3 regions of the Dactylosporangium sp. CS-033363 genome follow, and region 2 is predicted to be linked to each of the others. Evidence: predicted binding sites of a transcription regulator. Region 2 holds the regulator's gene; each other region holds the start of a gene.

Region 1 (5,618 bases), 1.9 Mb from region 2:
GCAAGTCCAAGAAGAACAGCAGCAGCTTCGACAGCCAGGGCATCGAGCGCGGCATGCACCGCTCGGAAGACGACCTCGGCTATATGGACCAGGACCTCACCGACGACTTGACGATCACGCCCGACTCGATCATGTCGGGCGAGTCCACCAACGCGAACACGGCGACCATGCGGGCCCGCACGAAGACGCAGCAGGAGCAGACCTCGCTGCAGATCAAGCGCGGAAACCAGCCTGACATGTGACAGACGCGCCGCCGCCCGTGGCATGACGGGGGATCACGGGCGACGGCGGCACGTGTGCGGGGCAGGATCGTGGCGAACCCACGGCCCTGCCCCGCATACGTCGCTCAGCCCAGCGTCTTGGTGTAGATCCAGAACACCCGCTCGATCCGCGCGCCGACGGCCTTGGAGTAGAACCCGATCGGCCCGGCCCAGCCGATCTGCGCTGCGGACAGTCCCATGGCGCGCTGGTCGGCCAGGCACCGCCGCAGCAGCACGCGCCCGACGCCCAGCCCCTCGGCGGCCGGAGCCGTGCCCATGGGCCCGAACCAGCTCGGCCGATTCGCGCCGTACGCCGCGAAGCCCAGCACCTCGCCGCCCCGCCTCGCCACGTAGCACCCGGCGCCGGCGCGGCCCAGGGACTGCTCGACCTCCCAGGCCCAGCCGTCGCCCCAGATCCCGCGCACCCACTCCGGCACGTCCGGCCCCGCGGCCTCGACCTTGAAATCCTGCGACTCGTCGGCCTGCTCCGGGAAGGCGTCGCGCCGGGTCAGATCGGCGGTCATGTTCCAGGCGGTGTCGCTGACCTTGTAGCCCGCCCGCCGCGCCAGACAAACGGCCGGCGTGTACCGCACATCGATCCCCGGCCACGCATAACACGGCGGATTCCCACCGAGTCTCACCCGCGTCGCACCCAGCGCGCGCAGTCGCTCCTCAGCGGCGCGCAGCAGCCGCGACCCAACCCCGCGGCGGCGGGCTTCGGGCAGCACGGCGAGCAGCTCGACGTGCCCCAGACTCGGATCGGCGTCACTGATAGAAGCAAACGCCGCGCCGGTACCGTCTGAAGCTCCGACCCTCACCACCGCCCGCCCTACCGGCGGCGTGGCGAGCCTGGCGGCGAGCACCTCGCCCTCGACGGCGTCCTCCGGCAGATCGAGCGCGCGGGAAAGCAGCGCTCCAGCGCCGGCGACGTCGTCGAGATCCACGATCATTTGGTTAACATACCTAACTGTTTCGCTACGGGTCCGCCCAGGTCACGCCCTGGCGGGTTGGCGTGATCGCGCCACGGCCGGGTGCGGGATTCAGGCAAAGCACGTTAACGGCACAGATACCCTGTCGGGCGATAAGTCCGAAGAGTCGCGGCGCGCCAGCGCCCGACTTTTCGGGGCCGCACCCCGTTCGCCGACCCGCCGGATTCCCGTCGGCACCGCGATCGCCGACACCGCCGCGAGGTCGAAACCAACACGCGCGAGAGCACCGCCGCAACGCCCACGCGAGGCCATCACCGCTGCGGGGCCGCGTTGGCCGGAAACGCGAGGCCCACCGCCGCGCGAGACCACCGCCACCGCCGCGCGAGACCACCGCCGAGAGCACCGCCGCAACGCCCACGCGGGGCCATCACCGCTGCGGGGCCGCGTTGGCCGGAAACGCGAGGCCCACCGCTGCGGGGCCGCGTTGGCCGGAAACGCGAGGCCCACCGCCGCGCGAGACCACCGCCACCGCCGCGCGAGACCACCGCCGAGAGCACCGCCGCAACGCCCACGCGGGGCCATCACCGCTGCGGGGCCGCGTTGGCCGGAAACGCGAGGCCCACCGCTGCGGGGCCGCGTTGGCCGGAAACGCGAGGCCCACCGCCGCGCGAGAGACCACCGCCACCGCCGCGCGGGTGCGCGTTAGCCGGGACGCAAGACTCACCGCCACGCGAAACCACCACCACCGCCACCCGCACGGGCGTTAGCCGGCGCGCGAGACCCACCACCACCGCGCGGGCCGCGGAGGGTCGGGTCGCGGCGGTTGCGGGGAGCGTCGGGTTGGGGCGGAGCGCGGGAGCGTTGGCCGGGACGCGAGGCAGACCACCAACGCTGCGTGGGCGAGAACGGGCCGGCGTGGAGAGCGCGGGCGCACAGCAAAGCGGGCCGGCCCCGGAGGGTCGGCCCGCTCTGTTTGCAGCTGTGTTGCGGAAGGCTGGACTCAGAAGTCCATGTCGCCGCCGCCGGGGGCGGCCGGGGCCTTCTCCTTCTCGGGCTTGTCCGCCACCACGGCCTCCGTGGTGAGGAACAGGGCCGCGATCGAAGCGGCGTTCTGCAGCGCCGAGCGCGTCACCTTGGCCGGGTCGATGATGCCCTCGGCCAGGAGGTTGACGTACTCGCCGGTCGCGGCGTTGAGGCCGTGACCCGGCTCCAGGTTGCGGACGCGCTCGACGACGACGCCGCCCTCGAGGCCCGCGTTCACGGCGATCTGACGCAGCGGGGCGTCGAGCGCGACCTTGACGATGTTCGCGCCGGTCGCCTCGTCGCCGACCAGGTCGATCTTGTCGAACGCGGTCTTGCCGGCCTGCACGAGGGCCACGCCACCGCCGGGGACGATGCCCTCTTCGACGGCCGCCTTCGCGTTGCGCACGGCGTCCTCGATGCGGTGCTTGCGCTCCTTGAGCTCGACCTCGGTGGCCGCGCCGACCTTGATGACCGCGACGCCGCCGGCCAGCTTGGCCAGGCGCTCCTGCAGCTTCTCGCGGTCGTAGTCCGAGTCGCTCTTCTCGATCTCGGCGCGGATCTCGGCGACCCGGCCGTTGATCGCCTCGGCGTCACCCGAACCGTCGACGATGGTGGTCTCGTCCCGGCTGACGACGACCTTGCGGGCGCGGCCCAGCAGGGAGAGGTCAGCGTTCTCGATCTTGAGGCCGAGGGTCTCGCTGATGACCTGGCCACCCGTCAGGATGGCGATGTCGGCGAGCATGGCCTTGCGGCGGTCGCCGAAGCCGGGGGCCTTGACGGCGACCGACTTGAACGTGCCGCGGATCTTGTTCACGACCAGGGTCGCCAGGGCCTCGGCCTCGACGTCCTCGGCGATGATGGCGAGCGACTTGCCCGCCTGCATGACCTTCTCCAGCACCGGGAGCAGGTCCTTCACCGCGGAGATCTTCGACTCGACGATGAGGATGTAGGGGTCGTCGAGGACGGCCTCCATCCGGTCGCTGTCGGTCGCGAAGTACGGCGAGATGTAGCCCTTGTCGAAGCGCATGCCCTCGGTGAGCTCGAGCTCGAGGCCGAAGGTGTTGCTCTCCTCGACGGTGATGACGCCTTCCTTGCCGACCTTGTCCATCGCCTCGGCGATGATCTCGCCGACCGTGGAGTCGCCGGCGGAGATGGAGGCGGTGGAGGCGATCTGCTCCTTGGTCTCCACGTCCTTGGCGAGGTTGGCCAGCTCGTCGGCGACGGAGGCGACAGCCGCCTCGATGCCGCGCTTGAGGGCCATCGGGTTCGCGCCGGCCGCGACGTTGCGCAGGCCCTCACGGACCAGCGCCTGCGCGAGCACGGTGGCCGTCGTCGTGCCGTCACCGGCGACGTCGTCGGTCTTCTTCGCGACTTCCTTGACCAGCTCGGCGCCGATCTTCTCGTACGGGTCCTCGAGCTCGATCTCCTTGGCGATGCTCACACCATCGTTGGTGATGGTGGGCGCGCCCCACTTCTTCTCGAGGACGACGTTGCGGCCCTTGGGCCCGAGCGTCACCTTGACGGCGTCGGCGAGCTGGTTCATGCCCCGCTCGAGACCGCGGCGCGCCTCTTCGTCGAACGCGATAATCTTGGCCATTCGGCGTTGTCCTCCTGGACACTCACGATTCGCCTCGACCCCGTGGGGCCTGCGGCTCACCGCCTGCTTTCGCACCTTCGGAGCCCCACGTCGGCAGCTCCGGGCGGTCGGGCCGGATGAGCCCGCGACGACCAGCCTCAGGTGGTTGCCCACCGGAGGACTGCACCGTCCCGACCTTGGCACTCACGGGTTGCGAGTGCCAAGTCCCTGTTTAGCACTCTGGCCGGTCGAGTGCAAGCAAACGGAGAGCCCCGCGAGGTGATCCCCAGGGTTCACCCAGAGAGCGCTCTCCCAACAGGAAGCCGGCAAAGGAGGAAAAGAAATGCCGTAAAAAGGACGCAGGGCACCAGCCCTCGTCAATGAGGGCGGTGCCCCGGCGGTTGAATACGGAGACTTGGGTCAGGCGAGGAGCCGAACCCCTTCGGCCTGCGGCCCCTTCTGACCCTGCGCGATCTCGAACTCGACGCGCTGTCCGTCTTCCAGCGACTTGTAGCCGTCCATCTGAATCGCGGAGAAGTGGACGAAGACGTCCTGCCCCCCGTCGACCGCGATGAAGCCGTAGCCCTTTTCGCTGTTGAACCACTTGACGGTGCCCTGTGCCACGGTGCACTTCCTCTACTTCGGTCCTGCTGCTTACTCGGCTGGCTGTGGGGACCAGCTCCGGGTCTTCAACCACAGCCGCCGGGTCCGGGGGTGGAACCGGCGAAGGAAGACGACCGAACCGCACGGTACAGGAGTAACCACCCTGCCGACAGGCCTAAATCGGACAGCAAGGTCACGGTTCAAACAGTGGAAAAAGGTCGCCGAGCATGCCTTCTCGCAACTTTTCCTTGCAGAGTCAAGCATCGCCCGGCGACTACTCGTTAGGAACCTTCAGCACTACACGTGACGTCGTGACTGAACGACGCGGAAGCGGCTGGCGACGTAGGCACCGTCGGTGAGCGCGGCATTGGCCGCGGGATTGGCACCACTGGCGTGGAAGTCGGAAAACGCGGCCGACTGGTTCACGAAGACACCGCCGGTAAGGTTCACTGACAAATGCACACCTGCAACCAAAGCGGCCTCTTCCACGGCGTCGAGGACGTCCGGCGACGTCGAATAGACCGATGCGGTCAATGCGCCCTTCTTGCCGACCGTGTCCGCGAAGATCCGCACACTGCCGTCTGTGGAATCGGTCGCGACAACGAAGGAAATGGGACCGAACCACTCCGACCCATACGTCTCGGCGTCATCCGCGCCGAGTTTCCGGATGAGCGGTGTACGGACAGTCGCGGTCGCATAAGCCGGGTGTGAAACGTCTGAGGATTCGAGTACCGGATCGCCCACCGTTGCGGCCTTCTGGAGCCTTTCCAGAACGCCTTCGTTCACGATTGCGCCGGTCAGTTCCACGCCCTTGGCGGCATCTCCGGTGAGTGCACCGACGGCCGCGGCAATGCCTTGGGCGACGTCGTCGAGGCTCTTGTGCCCCTCGTTGGTGGCGATGCCTCCCACGGGCACGAGAATGTTCTGCGGAGTGGTGCACATCTGCCCGGAGTACAACACCAAGGAGAACCCGATGTTGCGGCACATTCCGGCGAAGTCGTCCGTCGAGTCGACCACCACGGTGTTGACGCCGGCCTTCTCGGTGTAGACCACGGCCTGGCGCGCGTTGCCCTCGAGCCAGTCGCCGAACTCGGTCGAGCCGGTGAAGTCGATGATGCGCACCTCGGGCCGCAGGGCGAGGGTCTTGGCCAGCCCCTCGCCGGGCGCCTCGGCGGCCAGCAGGACGAGGTTGGGGTCGAAGCCGGCGTCGGCGAGCGTCTCGCGGGC
Region 2 (5,618 bases):
CGAACGGGGCGGTCTTCACGATGATCAATCGCTAGCAAGAGGCCGGATCAGAACTGGTGCCCGTCGAACGCTTCCTGCCCGCGCGTGAAGCGGTACGTGGCCCAGTGCATCCGCACCACGATCCCGTCGGCGTCGCGGGTGAGCCGCAGCAGCTCGCCCGCCTCCCGCCCGGAGACGGTCCGGAACACGTCCGGCTCCCCGTCGACGGGCGCGAACACGGCCGGCGGCCGCTTGCCCGGAGCGTCGATGGACCGTGCGTGCAGCATCCCGTCGTGCCAGCTGAACGCGTACTCGAAGCCCTCGCCCCACCATCGCCCGAGCACAGCGCGGTACCGTGGCGGCGCCTGCGGCCCGGGAACCCACGGCGCGATGTCGGCGGGGTCGTGCTCGACCACGGCCTCGAGCAGCTCGTGCGGCAGCTCGCAGATCTCCCCGGCGGTACCGGATGATCCCAGCGACGCCACCCCCAGCGCCCGGGGCGTGCCGGAGCCGCCGGCCCGGCCGTAGGCGCCGGCCAGGAACCCCGGCATGGCCCCGTCGTGCCCGACGTGCACGATCCGCTCCCCGCCCGGCCGCGGGTGCAGCACCAGCCCGAGCCCGAACCCGCGCGCCCAGAGCACATCCTCGGTGACCACCTGTGGTACCCGCATCTCCTCGACCGTCGCCGCCGACAGCACGGTCCCGTTCGGGTCCATCTCCCGCGGATCGGCCAGGAAGGCGGCCCACCGCGCCAGGTCGGCCGCGGTGCTCCACAGCTGCGCGGCCGGCCCCACGGCGCCGAAGTCGGTCGGCGGCTCGGGATGGGCATAGTCGGACCAGGCGTCGACCTGGTACCCGGTGATCGGCCGCTCCGGCGTCACCGCCGTGTCATGCAGCCCGAACGGGTCGAGAATGCGGTCCTGGAGCACCTCGGCCCAGGTACCTCCGCGCAGCCGCCCGACCAGGTGCCCGAGCAGCGCGATGGCCAGGTTCGAGTAGTGGAACCGCAGCCCCGGCCGCAGCACCTGCTCGGCCCGGTCCAGCCTGGCCAGCAGGCCCTCGACGTCGGGCGCCTGCATGGTGTCCCACACGTCCCCGAACGGCTCGCGCTGCAGCCCCGACAGGTGCGAGAGCATCCGCCCCACGGTGAGCTCCCCGTGCGCCTTGACGGGCAGGTGGCGCGCGATCTGGTCGTCGAGGTCGAGCAGGCCCTCGTCGCGGCACTGCATCACCAGTACGGCCGTGAAGGTCTTGGTGATCGACCCCATGCGCAACTGACTGCCGGCGTCGACCCCCGCACCGACCTGAAACGTCCACAGCGGACGGTCGGCCCGATGCACCGCGACGCTCAGGGCCGGAACCCGAGCCTCGGACTGAACCTGCCGGGCCATGCGCTCGTACCGCTGCGACACCTTCACCCCCGCATCCTATGGGCGTTTACGCTCTCGCCATGACTGCACGCAGGGTCCTCGTCACCGGCGCGGCGCGCGGCATCGGCGCCGCGATCGCCCACTCCTTCGCCGCGCAGGGCGACCGGGTGGCCGTCCACCGCCGCTCCCCCGCCCCGCTGGACCTCCCAGGCACGGGCCACGCGCTGGTGACGGGCGACCTGACCGACCCTTCCGCGGTGCGCGCCTTGGTCGACGAGGCCGCGGCAGCCCTGGGCGGCGGCCTGGACGTCGTGGTCAACAACGCCGCGGTGTACGTGGAGCACAAGATCGCGGAGACCACGTACGAGCAGTGGCAGGCCGCCTGGCGCGCAACCCTGGACGTCGACCTCCTGGCCCCGGCGAACATCTGCTGGTGCGCGGCCCGCCACCTGCCCCGCGGCGGCCGCATCATCAACGTGAGCTCGCGGGGCGCTTACCGCGGCGAGCCCGACCACCCCGCGTACGGCGCGGCGAAGGCTGCGTTGAATTCGATGACGCAGAGCTTGGCCAAGGCGCTCGCTCCGCGGGGCATCGCGGTGTCGGCGGTCGCGCCCGGCTTTGTCGCCACGGACATGGTGGCCGACTTGCTGGCTTCTCCGGAAGGCGCCGTCATCCGCGCTCAGAGCCCGTTCGATCGGGTCGCCGAACCGTCCGAGATTGCCGACGCGGTGCTGTTTCTGGCGTCCTCCGAATGGGCCTCCGGGACCATTCTCGACCTGACCGGCGCCAGTTACTTTCGGTAGGAGGAGACCGCTCTACCAGCGCCCGAGTCTGACGGAAAGTGCCGCAACAGCCGCCGCCCCCGCGGTCGAGGTCCGCAATACTTCGGGCCCCAGCCGCACGGCCGTCCCCCCGATGGCGTCCAATTCCTCGGGCGCCACGCCGCCTTCCGGCCCGACGACGAGCGTGATCTCTCCGGAAGCGGGCAGCGGCACGGCGGAGAGCGGTACCGAAGCCTCCTCATGCAGCACCAGCACCGTCCCCGACAAGGAGAGCTGCCGGGTCGCGCAAGCCGCGGAGACCGCGGGAACCCAAGCCCGCCGCGACTGCTTCGCCGCCTCGCGTGCCGTGGCCTGCCAGCGCAGCAAGGGCCGCTCGTCCTTCCACCTGGCGATGCTCCGCGCGGCCTGCCAGGGCACGATGCGGTCCACGCCGACCTCGGTCAGCAGTTGTACCGCCAGTTCCGCCCGCTCCCCCTTCGCGATGCCCTGCACCACGGTCAGTGACGGGTCGGGTGCGGGTACAAACGCAGGCTCATCGAGCGCGAGCGTCAGAGCACCCTTGCGGGCCGAAGTAACCACGCCGCGGACCAGGCCGCCCGCGCCGTCCGACAGGAGCAGGGCCTCGCCTGGCAGGAGACGCTGCACGTCGGCGGCGTGGTGGCCCTCCGGGCCGTCCAGGACGTGGGACGGGCCCGAGGGGAGAGCGGCGACCAGGAAGAGCGGCAGGCTCACGCGTGGCCGTTGAAGGCGTCGCGCATGCGTGAGAAGAAGCCGCCCTGCTTCGACAGCTCGGCGACCTCCTCGCCCCGGGTGCGGGCGAACTCGCGCAGCAGGCGCTCCTGCTCCGGTTCCAGGCGGGTCGGGGTGCGCACGTCCAGGTGCACGTACAGGTCGCCCCGGCCGGCGCCGCGCAGGTGGGGGACGCCCTTGCCGCGGATGCGCAGGGTCGAGGTGGGCTGGGTGCCCGCCTTGACGTCGACCGTCTCCTCGCCGTCCAGGGTCTTGATGGTCAGGCGGGTGCCGAGCGCGGCGGCGGTCATCGGGACCGTGACGCGGCAGTGCAGGTCGTCGTCCTTGCGCGAGTACACGTCGTGCGGGCGCTCGTGGATCTCGACGTAGAGGTCGCCGGGCGGGCCGCCGCCGGGGCCGACCTCGCCCTGCTGGGCCAGGCGGATGCGCATGCCGTCCTCGACGCCCGAGGGGATCTTGACGGTGAGCGAGCGGCGGGTGCGGACCCGGCCGTCGCCGCCGCACGTGGCGCAGGGGTGCGGGATGACGGTGCCGAAGCCCTGGCATGCCGCGCAGGGGCGGGCCGAGACGACCTGGCCGAGGAACGTGCGCTGGACCGACTGGACCTCGCCGCGGCCCTGGCAGATCTCGCAGGTCTGCGGGTGGGTGCCCGGCGCGGTGCCGGCGCCCTGGCAGGTGGTGCAGACCACGGCGGTGTCGACCTGGATCGGGGCCTCGACGCCGAACGCGGTCTCGTGCAGGTCGAGGTCGAGGCGCAGGATCGCGTCGGCGCCCGGGCGCACGCGCGGGCGGGGCCCGCGGGCGGACTGGGTGCCGAAGAAGGCGTCCATGATGTCCTGGAAGCCCACGAACGCGCCGCCGGCGGGGCCGCCCCCGCCGCCGCTGGGCGCGAGGGGGTCGCCGCCCAGGTCGACCATCTCCCGCTTGCGGGGGTCGGACAGGACCTCGTAGGCGGCGTTGATCTCTTTGAACTTCTCCTGCGCCGCCGGGTCGGGATTCACGTCCGGGTGGAATTCGCGGGCCAACCGCCGGTAGGCCCGCTTGATCTCATCGGCTGTGGAGTCCCGCTTGACGCCGAGAATCCCGTAATAGTCCTTCGCCACTGAGTCCTATGCCCCTGAGATAGATGTCAACTCTGTGCCAGCAGGTCGCCGACGTAGCGTGCCACGGCCCGCACGGTCGCGATGTTTCCGGGGTAGTCCATGCGGGTCGGGCCGAGCACGCCCATCCCGCCCACCACCATGGTGCCGGGTCCGTAGCCGGTCGCCACGATCGAGGCGGTGCGCAGGTCCTCGATCTCGTTCTCGTCGCCGATGCGCACCCGGGTCATGCTGGGCTCGACCTCGCCGAAGAGCTTGAGCAGGATGACCTCCTCCTCGAGGGCCTCGAGGATCGGGCGCAGCGAGCCCTGGAAGTCCAGCAGCCCGCCGCGGGCCAGGTTCGCGGTGCCGGCGAGCGCGATGCGCTCCTCCGTCCGCTCGACCAGCGTCTCCAGCAGCACCGTGGACAGCGCCGTCATCGGCGGCCGCAGGCTCGCCGCGGTCTCCTCGACCAGCGCCACGACCAGCGGCGGCGTCTCCGCCAGCCGCTTGCCGACGAGCTTCTCGTTGATCATGCGGCGCAGCTCGGTGACGTCGTCGGCCAGGATCGGGCCGGGCAGGTCCACGAGGCGCTGCTCGACCCGGCCGGTCTCGGCGATCATGACGACCATGAGCCGGGTGGTGGAGATCGGCACCAGCTCGAAGTGCCGCACGCTGGCCCGCGACAGGCTCGGGTACTGCACCACCGCGACCTGCCGGGTCAGCTGGGCGAGCAGCCGGACTGTGCGGTGCACCACGTCGTCGAGGTCGACCGCGCCGATCAGGAACCGCTCGATGGCCCGGCGCTCGGCCTGGCTCAGCGGCTTCACCCGGGAGAGTTTGTCGACGAACAGCCGGTAGCCGGCGTCGGTGGGCACCCGCCCCGCACTGGTGTGCGGCTGCCGGATGTAGCCCTCCTCCTCCAGGACCGCCATGTCGTTGCGGACCGTCGCCGGGGAGACCCGCAGGTTGTGCCGCTCGACGAGCGACTTGCTCCCGACCGGTTCCTGGGTGGCGACGTAGTCCTCGACGATGGCGCGAAGCACTTCGAGCTTCCGCTCGTCAAGGCCCATGGCACCTCCTCGAGGACTGGCACTCCCAACTGGTGAGTGCCAGTCTACGTCAGTCGCGCGAGGGCACGCGATGATCGTTTGGCGCACGATAGTCGCCAGTGATCCTGGGCTGGGCAAAAGTTGTCCAAAAGACGTCATGTCGTGTCGCTGGCGCCACTTGATCGATGCACCTACCGTGGCCCCATGAGTGAACCACCTCGCCCCCCGGGGGACTACGGCATGCCGCAGGACCCCAACTCCGGGTACCCCCCGCCGTCCAGTGGTGGCGGGGCCTACGGCACCCCGCCCACCTCGGGCGCCGGCTACGAGCAGCCGGGTTACCAGCAGCCGGGATATCAGCAGCAGCCCGGCGGCTACCAGCAGCCCGGATACCAGCAGCCGGGGTACCAGCAGCCCGGTTACCAGCAGCCCGGCGCCTACGGGCAGCCCGGCGCGCCGGCCGGCTACGCCAACAGCGACGAGAAGACGTGGGCGCTCATCGCCCACTTCGGCGGGATCATCGTCGGCTTCATCGCCCCGCTGGTCGCGCTCCTCGCGAAGGGCAACGAGTCGCCGACGGTCAAGGCGCACGCGAACGAGGCCCTG
Region 3 (5,618 bases), 660 kb from region 2:
CCAGCGGCGACGTGGCGGGTCCGGTGAAGATCGCCACGATCTCGGCCACCCCGAGTGCCGTGCCGGCGGCGGCCAGTCCGGCGAGCGCGGCGAACTTACGAGTCTGCACGGCTCAAGCATGCGGCGATCATCCGCACCGCACCAAGCCGCGTAATGAGTCCCTAATCATTCGCCGCGCCACCCGTGACCCACCCACCACACCGAGCGACGCTGACCCGGCCTCGCAGCCCCTTCCACGGCCGCCGCGCGCAGGGCCGCCGCGCGCAGGGCCGCCTTGTGGCGCAACTCCCTCAGTCGCGCCTCGACCGCCGCGCCGATCCCGAGCAGCGCCCCCACACACCCCGCCGGGCGCCACCCCACCCGCCCCGAGCGGCGCGCTCACAACCCACTGCTGCTCCGAGGGACTCTCGCTCAGCATGCCGGCTCCACCCACCAGCCCCGAGCGCGCACCGCCGCCACTCCGCGCGGCCCTCTGACAGCCCGTCGCTGCCCCCCTCACGGCGCGGGGCCGTTCCGGCATCCCCCAGCCGGGTGACCGGCACCCCAAGGGTGATTTGCCCCACTTCGCCGGACGTCGAAATGAGCGCCATCTGAAAATCCGGCCAAACCGATTTATGCCCCGACAGGCGATAAGTCCGATAAGTCGCGGCGCGTCAGCGCCCGACTTATCGCCCCACCCACCCCGGAGCACGGCGAACGGCCAAAAAACGGGCCCCGGGCGAAGACGCCCAGGGCCCGTCCGGAGAAGGAAAAATCAGAAGCCCGGCCCGTGCGAGTGACCGTGCCCGTGGCCGTGGCCACCGGCGGCCGGCTCCGCGGCCTCCGGCTTCTCGACGATCAGGCTCTCCGTGGTGAGCAGGAGACCCGCGATCGAAGCGGCGTTGGCGACCGCGCTGTGCGTCACCTTCACCGGGTCGACGATGCCCGACTTGACCAGGTCGACGTACTCGCCCGTGGCCGCGTCCAGGCCGTGGCCGAAGTCGAGGGCCTGGACCTTGCCGACCACCACGTAGCCGTCGAAGCCCGCGTTCTGGGCGATCCACCGCAGCGGCTCCACGAGGGCCTTGCGGACGATGCCCACGCCGACCTTCTCGTCGCCGGTGAGGCCGAGGTCGCCGTCGAGGACCGTGGCCACCTGGGCCAGGGCCGCGCCGCCGCCCGGGACGATGCCCTCCTGCACCGCGGCCTTGGTCGCCGAGATGGCGTCCTCGATGCGGTGCTTGCGCTCCTTCATCTCGATCTCGGTCGCGGCGCCGGCCTTGACGACCGCGACACCGCCGGAGAGCTTGGCGACGCGCTCGTTCAGCTTCTCCTTGTCCCAGTCGGAGTCGGAGGCCTCGACCTCTTTGCGCAGCTGCTCGACGCGCGAGTTGACCTCGGACTGGTCGCCACCGCCGTCGACGATGGTGCACAGGTCCTTGGTGACCACGACGCGGCGGGCCGTGCCGAGCTGCTCCAGGCCGGTGTTCTCCAGCTTGTAGCCCAGCTCGGGCGCGATGAGCTCGGAGCCGGTCAGGATGCAGATGTCCTGCAGCATCGCCTTGCGGCGGTCGCCGAAGCCGGGCGCCTTGACCGCGACGACCCGGAAGGTCTTGCGGATGGCGTTCACCACGAGGGTCGACAGGGCCTGGCCCTCGACGTCCTCGGCGATGATCAGCAGCGGCTTGCTGTTCTGGACGATCTTCTCCAGCAGCGGCAGGAGCTCCTCGATGGCGGAGATCTTCTGCGTGGTGATGAGGACGTACGCGTCCTCGAGGACCGCCTCCTGCGCCTCGCCGTCGGTGACGAAGTGCGGGGAGATGAAGCCCTTGTCGAACTGCATGCCCTCGGTGACGTCGAGCTCGGTGGTGAGCATCGAGCCCTCCTCCACCGTGATGACGCCGTCGCGGCCGACGCGCTCCATGGCCGAGGCGATCAGGTCGCCGATGGTGGCGTCCTGGGCGGAGATGGTGGCGACCTGCGCGATCTCGGTGTGGCTCGCGACCGGGGTGGCCTTGTCCTTGAGCGCCTTGACGATCGCGGCGGCGGCCTGGTCGATGCCGCGCTTCACGCCGGCCGGGTTGGCGCCGGCGGCCACGTTGCGCAGGCCCTCGCGGACCAGGGCCTGGGCCAGCACCGTGGCCGTCGTCGTGCCGTCGCCGGCGACGTCGTTGGTCTTGGTGGCGACCTCCTTGACCAGCTGCGCGCCAAGGTTCTCGTACGGGTTGGAGAGTTCGATCTCCTTGGCGATGGTCACGCCGTCGTTGGTGATGGTCGGGGCGCCGAACTTCTTGTCCAGGACGACGTTGCGCCCACGGGGGCCGAGCGTGACCTTGACCGTGTCGGCCAGCCGGTTGACGCCGTGCTCCAGAAGGTGGCGCGCCTCGTCGGAGAAACTCAGGATCTTCGCCATGCTTTGTGGATTCCCTTCAAAGCGACACCGCCCCGGCTGCCTCGCGCCTAGCGCACGGGTCCGGGGCGGTGGCCACTGCTTCTAGTGAAAAACGGTCACTTCTCGATGACGGCGAGGACGTCGCGGGCCGAGAGCACGAGGTACTCCTGGCCGGCGTACTTGACCTCGGTGCCGCCGTACTTCGAGTAGATGACGGTGTCGCCGACCTTGACGTCGATCGGCACCCGGTTGCCCTTGTCGTCGATGCGACCCGGGCCCACCGCCTTGACGGTGCCCTCCTGGGGCTTCTCCTTGGCGGTGTCCGGAATGACGATGCCCGAGGCGGTGGTCGTCTCAGCCTCGTTGGCCTGGACCAGGATGCGGTCCTCGAGCGGCTTGATCGCAACCTGCGTCGCGGTAGTCACGGGCATACCCTCCTGGGGTATCGAGCTTACTATCGAGAGCCCGGTGAAGCCGTCGTCGCGGGTGCCGGCCCCGGCCGGGTATGTCTGGCACCCTCGGCAGGAGAGTGCTAACTCGGAGGTTATGCCGGTGGCTAGCACTCCGTCAACTAGAGTGCCAGACACGCCACGAAATCACCCCGGACTCCAGCAAAGGACCCCGTGCAGCCCGAGGACGTGCAGGCCCTGACCAGCCCGGACGGGCAGGAGGCGCTGGCCGCCGCGGCCGCGCTGCCCGACGGCGATCCGCTCGCCGCGGCCGAGAAGCTGCGCGCCCAGGGCTTCCCGCCCACCCTCGCCGCCGCCGCCCTCACCCAGACGGAGCTGCGGAGGAAGGCCCGGGCGAAGTTCGGTACCGATGCGGCCGTCATGTTCTTCACCCGCGCGGGCCTGGAGCAGGCGACCCGGTCCGTCGTGGCCCGCCGCCGCGCCGCCCGCCTGGCCGCCGCCGGTGCGCGCCGGGTGGCCGACCTGGGCTGCGGCATCGGGGCCGACACGATCGCCTTCGCGCGCGCCGGGATGCGGGTGCTGGCGGTGGACGCCGACCCCGCCACGGCCGCGATCGCCGCCGCCAACATCACAAACTTAGGGCTCCCGGGTGTACTGGTCGAAGCCCGCGACGCCACCGCCACGCCCCTGGTCGCCGTCGAGGCCGTCTTCTGCGACCCGGCCCGCCGCACGTCGGGCGGCCGGCGGGTGTTCGACCCGCGCGCCTACTCGCCGCCGTGGGACTTCGTCACCGCGCTGCCCACCCGCGTCCCCAACGCGGTGCTCAAGCTCGCGCCCGGCATCGACCACGCCCTGCTCCCCGCCGGCGCCGAGGGCGAGTGGGTCTCGGTGGACGGCGACGTGGTCGAGGCGGCGGCCTGGTGCGGCCCGCTCGCCGGGGCGCCGCGGCGGGCGACCGTCATCCGCGGCGAGGACGTGTTCGAGCTCACCGGCAGCGGCGAGGAGCGCGCCCCGGTCGGTCCGGTCGGCGCGTACCTCTACGACCCCGACGGCGCCGTCGTCCGCTCCCACCTGGTGGCCGAGCTGGCTTCGCAGGTCGACGGCACCCTGCTGGACGAGTCGATCGCCTATATCACCACAAATGCTGACATTTCTACCAGGCTCGGCCGCCGCTACGCCGTGGTCGATCGCCTGCCGATCGCACTGAAAAAGCTCCGTGCCGCACTCCGGACGCGCAACATCGGCGCCCTCCAGATCCTGAAGCGCGGATCGGCCCACGACGTCGACGAACTCCGCCGGAACCTGCACCTGAAGGGCGACGAAAGCGCATTCCTCGCGCTCACGAAGATCAAGGGCGAGCCCGCCGCGCTCCTGCTCAGACCAGCGGATGCCCCAGCCGCCGCTGCAGGTCGCTGAGCGTGTCCTCGGCCAGCACCTCGGGCGGCCGCAGCCCGAGCTGCCCCAGCAGATACCGCCCGGTGTCCCGGCACATCTCGTAGGTCAGCCGGTCGTTCAGCCAGCGCAGCCACTCCACGATGTCGTTGACGTAGAACGCCACGCTCTGGTCGGAGTTGCGCTGCCGCCGCTCCTCGGCCACCACCAGCAGGGCCGCGGCCAGCCGCCGGAGGGCGAAGTCGTGCCCGGACAGCGCGTCGGCGAACGCGTCGGCCCGGTGCCGGGGCGCGGTCGGGGCCACGGTCAGCTTCGGGAACGGCGGCTCCCCGGCCGTCCAGACCTGGGCGCTGCGCGGCACGAACTCCGGCTCCAGCACCACCTCGACGCGGGAGGCGTGGCCGGGGTCGTCGACGGCGATGAGGACGCGCGGGCTGTGGCTGGAGACCTTCGTGACGTACCGCGAAAGCCCCCCGCCCTCCTCCACGCTGAACTTGGCGTCGGGCAGCTTCAGCGGCCCGTCGAACACCAGCTTGCCGACCCGCGGCCCGGCCCCCTGCCACAACCGCACCCGGACCAGTCCCACCTGCGGGCGGGCGGCGATGCGCACGTGGTGCTCGGTCGCGGTGACCGGCCCGTCCCCGTCGAACACCGACAGGTCCACGCTGGTCGCAGCGCCCAGGAACAGGTGGCCGTGGCCGAGGTACAGCTGGACCGCGCCGATCTGCATCTCGCTATTGTGGGCCAGTGGCGAGCAAGGGTACCCCGGCGACCGCACTGCTGACGCGCCAGAAGATCGCGTTCACCCCGCACACGTACGAGGTCGACCCCCGGGCCGGCTCCTACGGCGAGGCGGCCGCGGCGGCCCTCGGCGTCGAGCCGACCAGGCTGTTCAAGACGCTCGTGACCACGGTCGACGGGCAGCTCACGGTGGGCGTGGTGCCGGTCTCCGCCTCGCTGGACCTCAAGGCCCTCGCGGCCGCGGTCGGCGGCAAGCGCGCCGCGATGGCCGAGCCGGCCGCGGCCGAGCGCGCCACGGGGTACGTCACCGGCGGCATCTCCCCGGTCGGCCAGCGCTCCCGGCTGCCGATCGTGATCGACGCCTCGGCCGAGGGCATGGCCACGATGTACGTCTCCGGTGGGCGCCGCGGCCTGCAGATCGAGCTCGCCCCGGGCGACCTCGTCCAGGTCACCGGCGCGACCCTGGCGCCGATCGCCGCGCACTGACACCATGTCGGTCGTGCGGGCATCGGACGAGGACCGGCAGCGCGTGATCGGGGTCCTGCAGCGCCACACCGAGGCGGGGCGGCTGACGCTGGACGAGTTCTCCGACCGGGTCGGCACCGTGTACGCGGCGAAGACCCTCGACGACCTGCGCGCCGCGATCGTCGACCTTCCGGCGCTGGCCCCGGCCCCCGCGGCGCCCCCGGCCCCGGAACCGGCCG

The links. Region 2 encodes HrcA, which represses chaperone genes, less so after heat shock. Its sites were predicted from a motif close to GGTTNGCACNCTCNNNNNGAGNGTGCNAACC; they were not measured.
Region 1: groL (chaperonin GroEL) is a predicted target of HrcA. The motif match lies at 3,984-4,014, and genes of this name have one in related genera.
Region 3: groES (co-chaperone GroES) is a predicted target of HrcA. The motif match lies at 2,879-2,909, and genes of this name have one in related genera.

Annotation. Positions count from the first base shown of each region.
Region 1 covers NZ_CP192032.1:508,545-514,162, reverse strand. The annotation lists gene ACQPZ4_RS02405 (hypothetical protein) at 1-242, shown strand, start outside; gene ACQPZ4_RS02400 (GNAT family N-acetyltransferase) at 347-1,210, opposite strand; gene groL (chaperonin GroEL) at 2,190-3,809, opposite strand; gene ACQPZ4_RS02390 (cold-shock protein) at 4,209-4,412, opposite strand; gene paaN (phenylacetic acid degradation protein PaaN) at 4,689-5,618, opposite strand, start outside.
Region 2 covers NZ_CP192032.1:9,684,168-9,689,785, forward strand. The annotation lists gene ACQPZ4_RS44660 (VOC family protein) at 1-35, shown strand, start outside; gene ACQPZ4_RS44665 (serine hydrolase domain-containing protein) at 48-1,370, opposite strand; gene ACQPZ4_RS44670 (SDR family NAD(P)-dependent oxidoreductase) at 1,430-2,152, shown strand; gene ACQPZ4_RS44675 (16S rRNA (uracil(1498)-N(3))-methyltransferase) at 2,165-2,863, opposite strand; gene dnaJ (molecular chaperone DnaJ) at 2,860-3,984, opposite strand; gene hrcA (heat-inducible transcriptional repressor HrcA) at 4,011-5,033, opposite strand; gene ACQPZ4_RS44690 (DUF4870 domain-containing protein) at 5,217-5,618, shown strand, end outside.
Region 3 covers NZ_CP192032.1:10,342,779-10,348,396, forward strand. The annotation lists gene ACQPZ4_RS47685 (molybdopterin-dependent oxidoreductase) at 1-109, opposite strand, end outside; gene groL (chaperonin GroEL) at 755-2,392, opposite strand; gene groES (co-chaperone GroES) at 2,488-2,802, opposite strand; gene ACQPZ4_RS47700 (THUMP-like domain-containing protein) at 2,995-4,197, shown strand; gene ACQPZ4_RS47705 (hypothetical protein) at 4,157-4,903, opposite strand; gene ybaK (Cys-tRNA(Pro) deacylase) at 4,921-5,400, shown strand; gene ACQPZ4_RS47715 (DUF1707 SHOCT-like domain-containing protein) at 5,414-5,618, shown strand, end outside.